4 regions of the Aeromicrobium sp. PFPM2_SD2 genome follow, and region 4 is predicted to be linked to each of the others. Evidence: predicted binding sites of a transcription regulator. Region 4 holds the regulator's gene; each other region holds the start of a gene.

Region 1 (2,197 bases), on a different contig from region 4:
CCTACTGCCTGCCCGACCGCACGAAGGCACGGGTCGTGGTCTCCAGCGGCACGATCGACCGGCTGGACGAGGACGGGCTGCAGGCCGTGCTCGAGCACGAGCGGTCGCACGTCCGCTCGCGCCACGACCTGGTGCTGGAGGGCTTCGAGTTCCTGCGCGCCGCGTACCCGCGCTTCCTGCGCACCGACGCCCCGCTGCACCAGAGCCAGGTGATGGTCGAGCTGCTCGCCGACGACGCGGCCCGCCAGGTCGGCGGCGTGAAGCCGGTGGCGAAGGCCCTGGTCACCCCTGGCCGACGCGCCCACCCCAGCGGGCGCGCTCGGCGTCGGGTCGGCCGCCGCGGTGCGTCTGGAGCGCCTGCGCGACCCCGACCCGAGCAACCGGCTCGTGTCCGCGACGCTCTACCTGTTCTCGGCCGCCGTGGTCGTCGTGCCGACGGTCGCGATCGCCATCCCGTGGATGGTGCACGCCTGGCAGGTCCTGCTCGAGCGCTGAGCGTCCCCGCTTCGTGAGCCGCGCCCGCTCCCTGAGCCCGTCGAGGGGTCAGACGCGCGCGGCGGTGCGCACCTCGGCGACGTCCCCGCGCGCCGCCCGCGCCGAGGCCTGCCCGGCGAGCTCGTCGGCGGCGACGTTGAGCGGCCAGACGGTGCGGTCGGTCAGGTGGGCCTTGACCTTCTGGAAGAAGACGGGCGCGTCGCGGTCACGGCGGTCCTGCATGGCCGCGTAGATCGCCTGGACGATCTCGACGTTGGCCACGACCTCCTTCTTGGAGTTGCGCCAGCCGTTGCGCGCCCAGCCGGCGGCCCAGGTGGTGGAGCAGCCGATCGTGTAGGCCGAGTCGGCCTGCAGCACCAGCGGACGGTCGGTGAAGTCGCGCAGCGCGTTGAGCACCGCCAACAGCTCGCCGATGTTGTTCGTCCCCTCGACCAGTCCTCCGCACGCGGACGTGCCGTCGTCGGCGACGTACGCCCACCCGGTCGGGCCGGGGTTGCGCACGCTCGAGCCGTCCGTGCCGACGACGACCGCCCCAGGCAGGGCGAGGACGTCGGTGTGCGAACGGGTCAGCGTCATGGAGGTGCTCCTGCGGTCTTCGGGGTGGGCCCGGCGACCCTACCGGCGCACCTTCGCGCGCAGTCGCCCGAGGGGCTGATGACGAAGGGTCTGGGTCGGCGGGGTCGGCCGGTCGGCTCGCCTGAGCCCGCTCCTTGAGCATGTCGAAAGGAGCCCTGGGTGCGTGGTCCCCCGAGGGGCTGAAGACGACGGAGCCGGGCGCGCGCTCGCCCCGGCTCGTCGGCTCGCCCAGGCTCCGCTCGCTGAGCTTGTCGAAGCGTCGAAAAAATCTGGAATCGTGGGGATTTCGCGTTGTTCCTGTCACCCCACCGAGGTAGACTAGAACAAACGTTCGACACGGGGTTTCGGATGATCGTCAGCGAGGTCGCGGCACTGCTGGAGAAGTCCAGCGCGCTTGAGCCCTGGCGCTTGACCGCCGATCAGATCCGAGCCGACCTTCGAGCAGCAGCCGAAGCCGTCGCCGGCCTGCAGGCCCTCACCACCAAGTTGACTGCGGCTGCCGAGGACCTTGGCCTCCCCCGCGAGGACGGGTGCACCTCCGCCACGGTGTGGCTCGCGAGCACGACGAACGTCTCCAAGCGTGAAGCGTCGAAGCTGGTCTCCTTGACTCGGCTCGACCCCACCCGCGGCACCGTCACCCGCGCGCGGTGGGACGCCGGTCAGCTGACGACCGAGCAGGCGCACACCATCCTCAAGGCCCTCGACGCCCTCCCGGAGTGGTTCGTGGACGAGCAGCACGACGACGCCGAGGCGACCCTGCTCCAGCACGCGAAGGACTTTGGCGCGGACGACTTGCGCCGGCTCGCGAACCGGATCGTCGAAGTGGTCGATCCGGACAGTGCGAACGAGATCATCGGCGCCGAGCTCGAGCGCCAGGAGAAGCACGCGTGGGACGAGACCCACCTGTCCATCACTCGCATGGGTCGCGGTCGTTCGAGCATCCGGGGCGTCCTGCCCGATGTGCAGGCGGACATGCTCAAGACCGTCCTCGAGGGCCTCGCCTCACCTCGTAGGGAAGGCGCGATCTTCCGGGACGTGGACGGCGAGCACTCCGACACCGAGATCGGACGATTGGACCACTCGCGTCGCCTGGGGCTGGCGTTGTGTGAGCTGGTCGAGCACCTGC
Region 2 (2,197 bases), on a different contig from region 4:
CGGCGAACGGGACGATGAGCAGCGTGAGGTTGAGCGGCAGCGTCTCGCGCACCCAGCGCATGACCGCGCAGCCGAGGGCGGCGACCACCGCGCCGGCAAGGATGCCGCCGACGTAGGAGCGCAGCACGACCTCGGTGACCTCGATCGTCGTGACGTGACCGCCTCCGGCGAGGCCCACAGCGACGGCGTAGACCACGAGGGCGGTGCCGTCGTTGGTCAGGCTCTCGGCCTTGAGGATCATGAAGTGACGCCGCGGCAGCGTGCGTCCGAGGGCGGCCACCGCGGTCGCGTCCGGGGGAGCGACGGCGGCGCCGAGCACGAGCGCCGCGTCCCACGGCATGCCCATCCAGTGGGCCAGGGCCGCGACGCCGAGCGCGGTGGCGACGACCATGAGGGTGCTCATGATGAGGATGCCGCGGAAGGCGCGACGGATCGCGCGCAACGACGTCGTGAGGCTCTCCCAGAACAGCATGACCGGCAGGAACAGCAGCAGGACGACGTCCGGCGGCAGCTCGACCTCGCGCAGCTCGGGCACGAGACCGAGCAGCAGCCCGATGACGAGCAGGACCAGCGGTGCCGCGACGTGCAGCCGGGTGGCGAGCACGGTCCCCGCCAGCACGGCGACGCCCAGCACGACGGTGACCTCGAGTCCGTTCAACGTTCCTCCTGGCATGGACGGGCTGGACGAGGCTACGCCCGCACGGCCGGGAGCGTCACGGGAGTGGGGCCGAGCCTCGTTCCTCGAGCCTTGGGTGGTTGGTCACCGGAGGGGCAGATGACGAGGGGGTGCGCCCCTCGATCTGTCGGCTCGCCCGAGCCTCGTTCCTCGAGCCTTGGGTGGTTGGTCGCCCGAGAGGCTGATGACGACGGGTTGGGTGGATGCGCACCTCGCCTTGTCGGCTCGCCCGAGCTCACTCCTTGGGACTGTCGAGAGGAGCAGATCGAGCGAAGAAACTTTTGGAATGCTGGGGATTTCGGGTGGTTCCTGTCGGGCCCGCGAGGTAGGATAGAACAAACGTTCGACACGGGGGTCTCGGATGCTGATCGACGAGCTGGAGGGGTTGCTGGACGACACGCGTGCGCTCGAGCCTTGGCAGCTGACCGATGCCGAGATCCGTGAGGTGCTGGCGGCCTCGCAGCAGGCAATCTCCGGTCTGCAGTCGTCGGTGACTCGTCTGACCGGCGCCGCCGAGGACCGTGCGCTGCCCCGTGAGGACGGCAATGCCTCCACCGTGGCGTGGCTGGCGAGCCAGACCGGGATTGCGCGACGTGAGGCGTCGCGGATCGTGAAGCTCTCGCGTCTCGACGCGACCCGAGGCCTGGCGACCCGCGAGGCTTGGTCCAGCGGCGAGGTGTCGACCGAGCAGGCGTCGATCATCCTGACCGCGCTGGACCGGCTGCCGGAGTGGTTCGTGGCCGAGCAGCACGACGACGCCGAGGCGACCCTCCTGCAGCACGCGTCCGAGTTCGGGGCCGACGACCTGCGCCGGCTGGCGAATCGGATCGTGGAGGTGGTCGACCCGCTCGCTGCGGACGAGGTGATCGGTGAGCAGCTCGAGCGTCAGGAGAAGCAGGCGTGGGACGAGACGCACGTGATGTTCACGCCCCGCGGCGACGGGCCGACCTGGGTGCGCGGCGCTCTTCCGGACGTCCAGGCCGACATGCTGCGCACGGTGCTGGAAGGTTTGTCCGCACCCAGACGCCTGGATGCCCTGTTCCGGGACGTCGACGGCGATCACTCGGACGCCGAGATCGGCCGGCTCGACCACCCCCGCCGCATGGGTCAGGCGTTCTGCGAGCTGATCGAGCACCTGCCGCAGGACGCGTTCCCGCAGGCCGGCGGACTCGCCGCCACCGTGACGGTCAACATCGATCTCGACGACCTGCAGCAGCGGGTCTCCCGGGCCACGCTCTCCACCGGTTGCGACCTCAGCGCCAGCCAGGCCCGCCGGCTGGCCTGCAACGCCGGCATCCTCCCCGTCGTGCTGAACGGCGACTCCCCGGTGCTCGACCTCGGCCGTGCCGACCGGCTCCACGACCGGAACCAGCGCATCGCCCTCGCGAAACGAGACGGCGGCTGCTCGTGGAAGGGCTGCGACCGGCCACCCGCCTGGTGCGAGGCCCACCACCTCAGACCCTGGAGCGAGGGCGGTGAGACCAGCCTCGACAACGGTGCCCTCTTCTGCTTCCAGCATCA
Region 3 (2,197 bases), on a different contig from region 4:
GAGCGGGTCGATCCTCGGTGGTGGGATCACCTCGACGACGCCGTCCTCGGCCAACCGGGCGGACCAGTCGGAGTCGTGGAGCAGGTGGTGGTGCGCGAAGCAGAACAGCGCGCCGTTGTCGAGCGAGGTCTCGCCGCCTTGGCTCCATGGTCTGAGGTGGTGGGCCTCGCACCAGGCCGGTGGTCGGTCGCAGCCCTTCCACGAGCAGCCTCCGTCGCGCTTGGCGAGGGCGATGCGCTGGTTCCGGTCGTGGAGCCGGTCGGCACGGCCGAGGTCGAGGACCTGGGAGTCCCCACCGAGGACGAGCGAAATGATGTTCGCGTTGCAGGCCAGCCGCCGCGCCTGTGAAGCGCTCAGGTCGCACCCGGTCGAGAGCGTGGCCCGGGAGACCCGCTGCTGCAGGTTGTCGTAGTCGAGGTTCACGGTCACGGCGGCGGCGAGTCCGCCGGCCTGCGGGAACGCGTCCTGCGGCAGGTGCTCGATCAGCTCGCAGAACGCCTGGCCCATGCGGCGGGGGTGGTCGAGCCGGCCGATCTCGGAGTCGGAGTGATCGCCGTCGACGTCCCGGAACAGCGCGTCCAACCGTCGAGGGGACGAGAGGCCCTCCAGCACGGTGCGGAGCATGTCGGCCTGCACGTCGGGCAGCGCGCCGCGGACCCAGGTGAGTCCGTCGCCGCGGGGCGTGAACGTCACGTGCGCCTCGGACCAGGCCTGCTTCTCCTGACGCTCGAGCTGTTCCCCGATGACCTCGTCCGCGGCCAGCGGGTCGACGACCTCGACGATCCGGTTGGCGAGGCGGCGCAGGTCGTCGGCCGCGAAGTCCTTCGCATGCCCGAGCAAGGTCGCTTCGGCGTCGTCGTGCTGCTCGGCGACGAACCACTCCGGCAGCCGGTCCAGCGCGGTCAGGATGATGCTGGCCTGCTCCGTCGACACCTCACCGCTGGACCAGGCCTCCCGCGTCGCCAGACCACGAGTCGCGTCGAGACGCGAGAGCTTCACCAGCCGCGATGCCTCACGTCGCGCCATCCCGGTCTGGCTCGCCAGCCACGCCACCGTGGATGCATTGCCGTCCTCTCGGGGCAGCGCCCGGTCCTCGGCGGCGCCGGTCAGGCGAGTCACCAGGGACTGCAGACCTGAGATCGCCTGCTGCGACGCCGCCAGCACCTCACGGATCTCGGCATCTGTCAGCTGCCAGGGCTCGAGCGCACGCGTGTCGTCCAGCAACCTCTCCAGCTGGTCGATCAGCATCCGAGACCCCCACGTCGAACGTTTGTTCTATCCTACCTCTCAGGTCCGACAAGAACCACCGGGAATCCCCAGGATTCGAGGATATTTCTGGCTCGGCCTCCTCCATCGACAAGCCCGAAGGAACGAGGCTCAGGCGAGCCGACGAACCGAGCGGCGCCACCACCCGGCTCCTTCGTCATCCGCCCCGGGGCGACCACTCCTGAAGGGCCGCCCACGCCTACCCCAGCATCGACAGCGTGCGGTCCAGGGCGTCGACGACGAAGTCCACGCTCTCGCGCGTGATGACCAGCGGCGGCTTGATCTTGAGGACGTTCTTGTGGTCGCCGGTGGGCTGGACGATCGCGCCGAGCTCGAGCAGCAGGTCGCACACGTCCGTGGCCAGCGTCGTCGCCGGCGCGAACGTCTCGCGGTCGGTGACCAGCTCGACGCCGAGGTAGAGCCCGAGCCCGTGCACGGCGCCGATGGCCGGGTGCCGATCGGCGAGCGCCAGCAACCGGTCGCGGAAGTGGCCGCCGACGACACGCGCGTTCTCCTGCAGGCCCTCGGACTCCAGGACGTCCAGCACGGCCAGTCCGATCCGCGAGCTGACCGGGCTGCCGCCGGCCGAGCTGAAGAACGAGCCCTCCGCGGCGAACGCCTCGGCGATCGCGCGGGTGGTGATGACCGCGCCGAGCGGCTGGCCGTTGCCCATCGCCTTGGCGACGGTGATGACGTCCGGCACGGCGCCCTGCTGCTCGAAGCCCCAGAAGTGCTCGCCGAGGCGGCCGTAGCTGACCTGCACCTCGTCGCTGATGCAGACCCCGCCGAGCAGGCGCACCCGCTCGAAGACGCCGGCGAGGTAGCCGTCGGGCAGCAGCACTCCCCCGCCGTTGCCGAAGATCGGCTCGATGACGACGCCGGCCAGGTCCGCGCGGCCGTCCTCACCGAGCGCGTCCAGCTGGGCGTCGAG
Region 4 (2,197 bases):
CCGCGACGGGCTGCGTCGCCACGCCCTGGCCCCCGTCGCGGCCCAGGTACGCGTCGAGCGGGCCGCCCTGGGCGCCCGCTCGTCGTCGATCGGCAGCGTGCTCTATGCGCTGGAGGGCCTCTCTCTCACCACCGGGACCGCACGCACGGCCTGACACGGACGGGGCACCGGACCGTCTTCCCAGCCGGCCGGCACCCCGTCCGCGACGTCACTCGGAGTAGACCGGCACGGCCAGCTTGTGACCGATCTGCAGGCCGGCCGCCGAGTCCAGCGCGTTCAGCTTCATGATCTGGTCGACCGTCTCGCGCTGGTCGCCCTCGGGGTTCGCCGCGCCGGCGATCTGCCACAGCGTCTGGCCCGGTTTCACCGTCACCTCGGTCGTCTCGATCGCGACCCCCTGGTCAGAGGTCGCGGCCGTGGTCGAGCCCAGCGCGATCGCGAGGGCGAACATCGCGGCCAGCGCGGCGACGAACAGGACCAGCTTGCCGCGGGTCGTCAGGCGGACCGGGGCCTGCGTGCGGGCGACCGGGGCGTGGAAGGAGATGGTGGTCATGCGTGCCTCCGAGGGGGAAGTGAGACGGTTCGGTTGACTGAGGTGCGTTCGACCGGACGCCCATGCGTACGGGATGTCATTCGGGTGCGAACAGGCGTTCGATCGAACACGTGTTTGACAATACAGACCCCCACCGACAAGCACCACCCCGAATCGAACATCTTTTCGAACTTTCTCCACGGTGACGTCGATCACGGGGCGGAAAACCCCGTCGTTCCAGGAAAGCGCTGCCTCCTGCGGGCGCGCGACACGCCCTCGGACCCGTCGAACATATGTTTGATCTGGCCCCGCCGGACGCGCTACCGTCCTCCCATGAGCGATGACACCGAGGTGCGCGAGCTTCCCGACGGCCCTGCGGACGAGCACGGACTCACCCCGCGCCAGCGGCGTGTGCTGGAGTTCCTGCGCGAGCAGATCAGCGACCGGGGCTACCCGCCGAGCATGCGCGAGATCGGTGCCGCGGTCGGCCTGGTCAGCACCTCCTCGGTGTCCCACCAGCTCAAGTCGCTCGAGCGCCTCGGCTACATCCGCCGCGACCCCAACCGGCCGCGCGCGCTCGAGGTCTTCGCGCCGGGCGGCGCCGTCCGCCCCGCCGTCGCCCAGGCCGACGAGGTCGTCGACGAGACCGGGTCGCGCGACGAGCGTCCCGACGCCACCTACGTGCCCATGGTCGGCAAGATCGCGGCGGGCGGCCCGATCCTGGCCGAGGAGCGGGTCGAGGACGTCTTCCCGCTGCCCAAGTCACTGGTCGGCGACGGCACGCTCTTCCTGCTCGAGGTGCAGGGCGACTCGATGATCGACGCGGCGATCTGCAGCGGCGACTACGTCGTGGTGCGCCAGCAGCCCGTCGCCGAGAACGGCGAGATCGTGGCCGCCATGCTCGACGGCGAGGCGACGGTCAAGACGTTCCAGCGCAAGGACGGCAAGGTCTGGCTGCTGCCGCACAACCCGGACTACTCCCCCATCGACGGCACCCACGCCACGATCCTGGGCAAGGTCACCGCCGTCCTGCGCCGCGTCTGAGCTCAGGCGCGCGCGGCCTGCCAGGCCGAGGCCACCATGTCCTCGATCGAGTGGCGCATCTTCCAGCCCAGGTCGCGCGCGGCGAGCTCGCCGGAGGCCACGATGCGGGCGGGGTCGCCGGGGCGACGCGGAGCGATCTCGGGGTCGACGTCCGTGCCGGTCACCGCGGCGAACGCGTCCATGATCTGCCGCACCGACACGCCGTCGCCGCTGCCCAGGTTGTAGACCGGCTCGAGCGGCTCCCCGTCGACCAGCCGGCGCGCGGCCACGACGTGGGCCTCGGCCAGGTCGGCGACGTGCACGTAGTCGCGCTCGCAGGTGCCGTCGGCGGTCGGGTAGTCGACGCCGTTGATGCGCGGACGACGGCCCTCGCGCAGCGCGTCCACCACCACCGGGAAGAGGTTGTGCGGGCTGGTGTCGAACAGGTCCGGCGTCGCGGAGCCGACCACGTTGAAGTACCGCAGCGACGTGTGGGTCAGGTCGCTGACCCGCGCCACGTCGCGCAGCAGCCACTCCCCGATGAGCTTGGACTCGCCGTACGGCGACTCGGGCAGCGTCGGCGTCTGCTCGGTCACCACGTCGACGTCGGGCGTGCCGTAGACGGCGGCGCTGGAGGAGAAC

What was found. Region 4 encodes LexA, which represses DNA repair genes until DNA is damaged. Its sites were predicted from a motif close to TCGAACANNTGTTCGA; they were not measured.
Region 1: a site for LexA is predicted at 1,391-1,406, ahead of AC2W7G_RS05135 (HNH endonuclease signature motif containing protein). Genes of this name have one in related genera too.
Region 2: a site for LexA is predicted at 1,008-1,023, ahead of AC2W7G_RS04950 (HNH endonuclease signature motif containing protein). Genes of this name have one in related genera too.
Region 3: a site for LexA is predicted at 1,263-1,278, ahead of AC2W7G_RS00920 (HNH endonuclease signature motif containing protein). Genes of this name have one in related genera too.

The regions. Positions count from the first base shown of each region.
Region 1 is NZ_JBNFNZ010000061.1:3,449-5,645, forward strand. Features, by position in the region: gene AC2W7G_RS05125 (M56 family metallopeptidase) at 1-512, shown strand, start outside; gene AC2W7G_RS05130 (ribonuclease H family protein) at 544-1,071, opposite strand; gene AC2W7G_RS05135 (HNH endonuclease signature motif containing protein) at 1,420-2,197, shown strand, end outside.
Region 2 is NZ_JBNFNZ010000057.1:4,601-6,797, forward strand. Features, by position in the region: gene AC2W7G_RS04945 (cation:proton antiporter) at 1-658, opposite strand, end outside; gene AC2W7G_RS04950 (HNH endonuclease signature motif containing protein) at 1,038-2,197, shown strand, end outside.
Region 3 is NZ_JBNFNZ010000005.1:920-3,116, reverse strand. Features, by position in the region: gene AC2W7G_RS00920 (HNH endonuclease signature motif containing protein) at 1-1,248, opposite strand, end outside; partial or broken gene AC2W7G_RS00915 (aminotransferase class III-fold pyridoxal phosphate-dependent enzyme) at 1,466-2,197, opposite strand, start outside.
Region 4 is NZ_JBNFNZ010000002.1:19,485-21,681, reverse strand. Features, by position in the region: gene AC2W7G_RS00605 (ROK family protein) at 1-221, shown strand, start outside; gene AC2W7G_RS00600 (LysM peptidoglycan-binding domain-containing protein) at 209-553, opposite strand; gene lexA (transcriptional repressor LexA) at 866-1,576, shown strand; gene galE (UDP-glucose 4-epimerase GalE) at 1,579-2,197, opposite strand, start outside.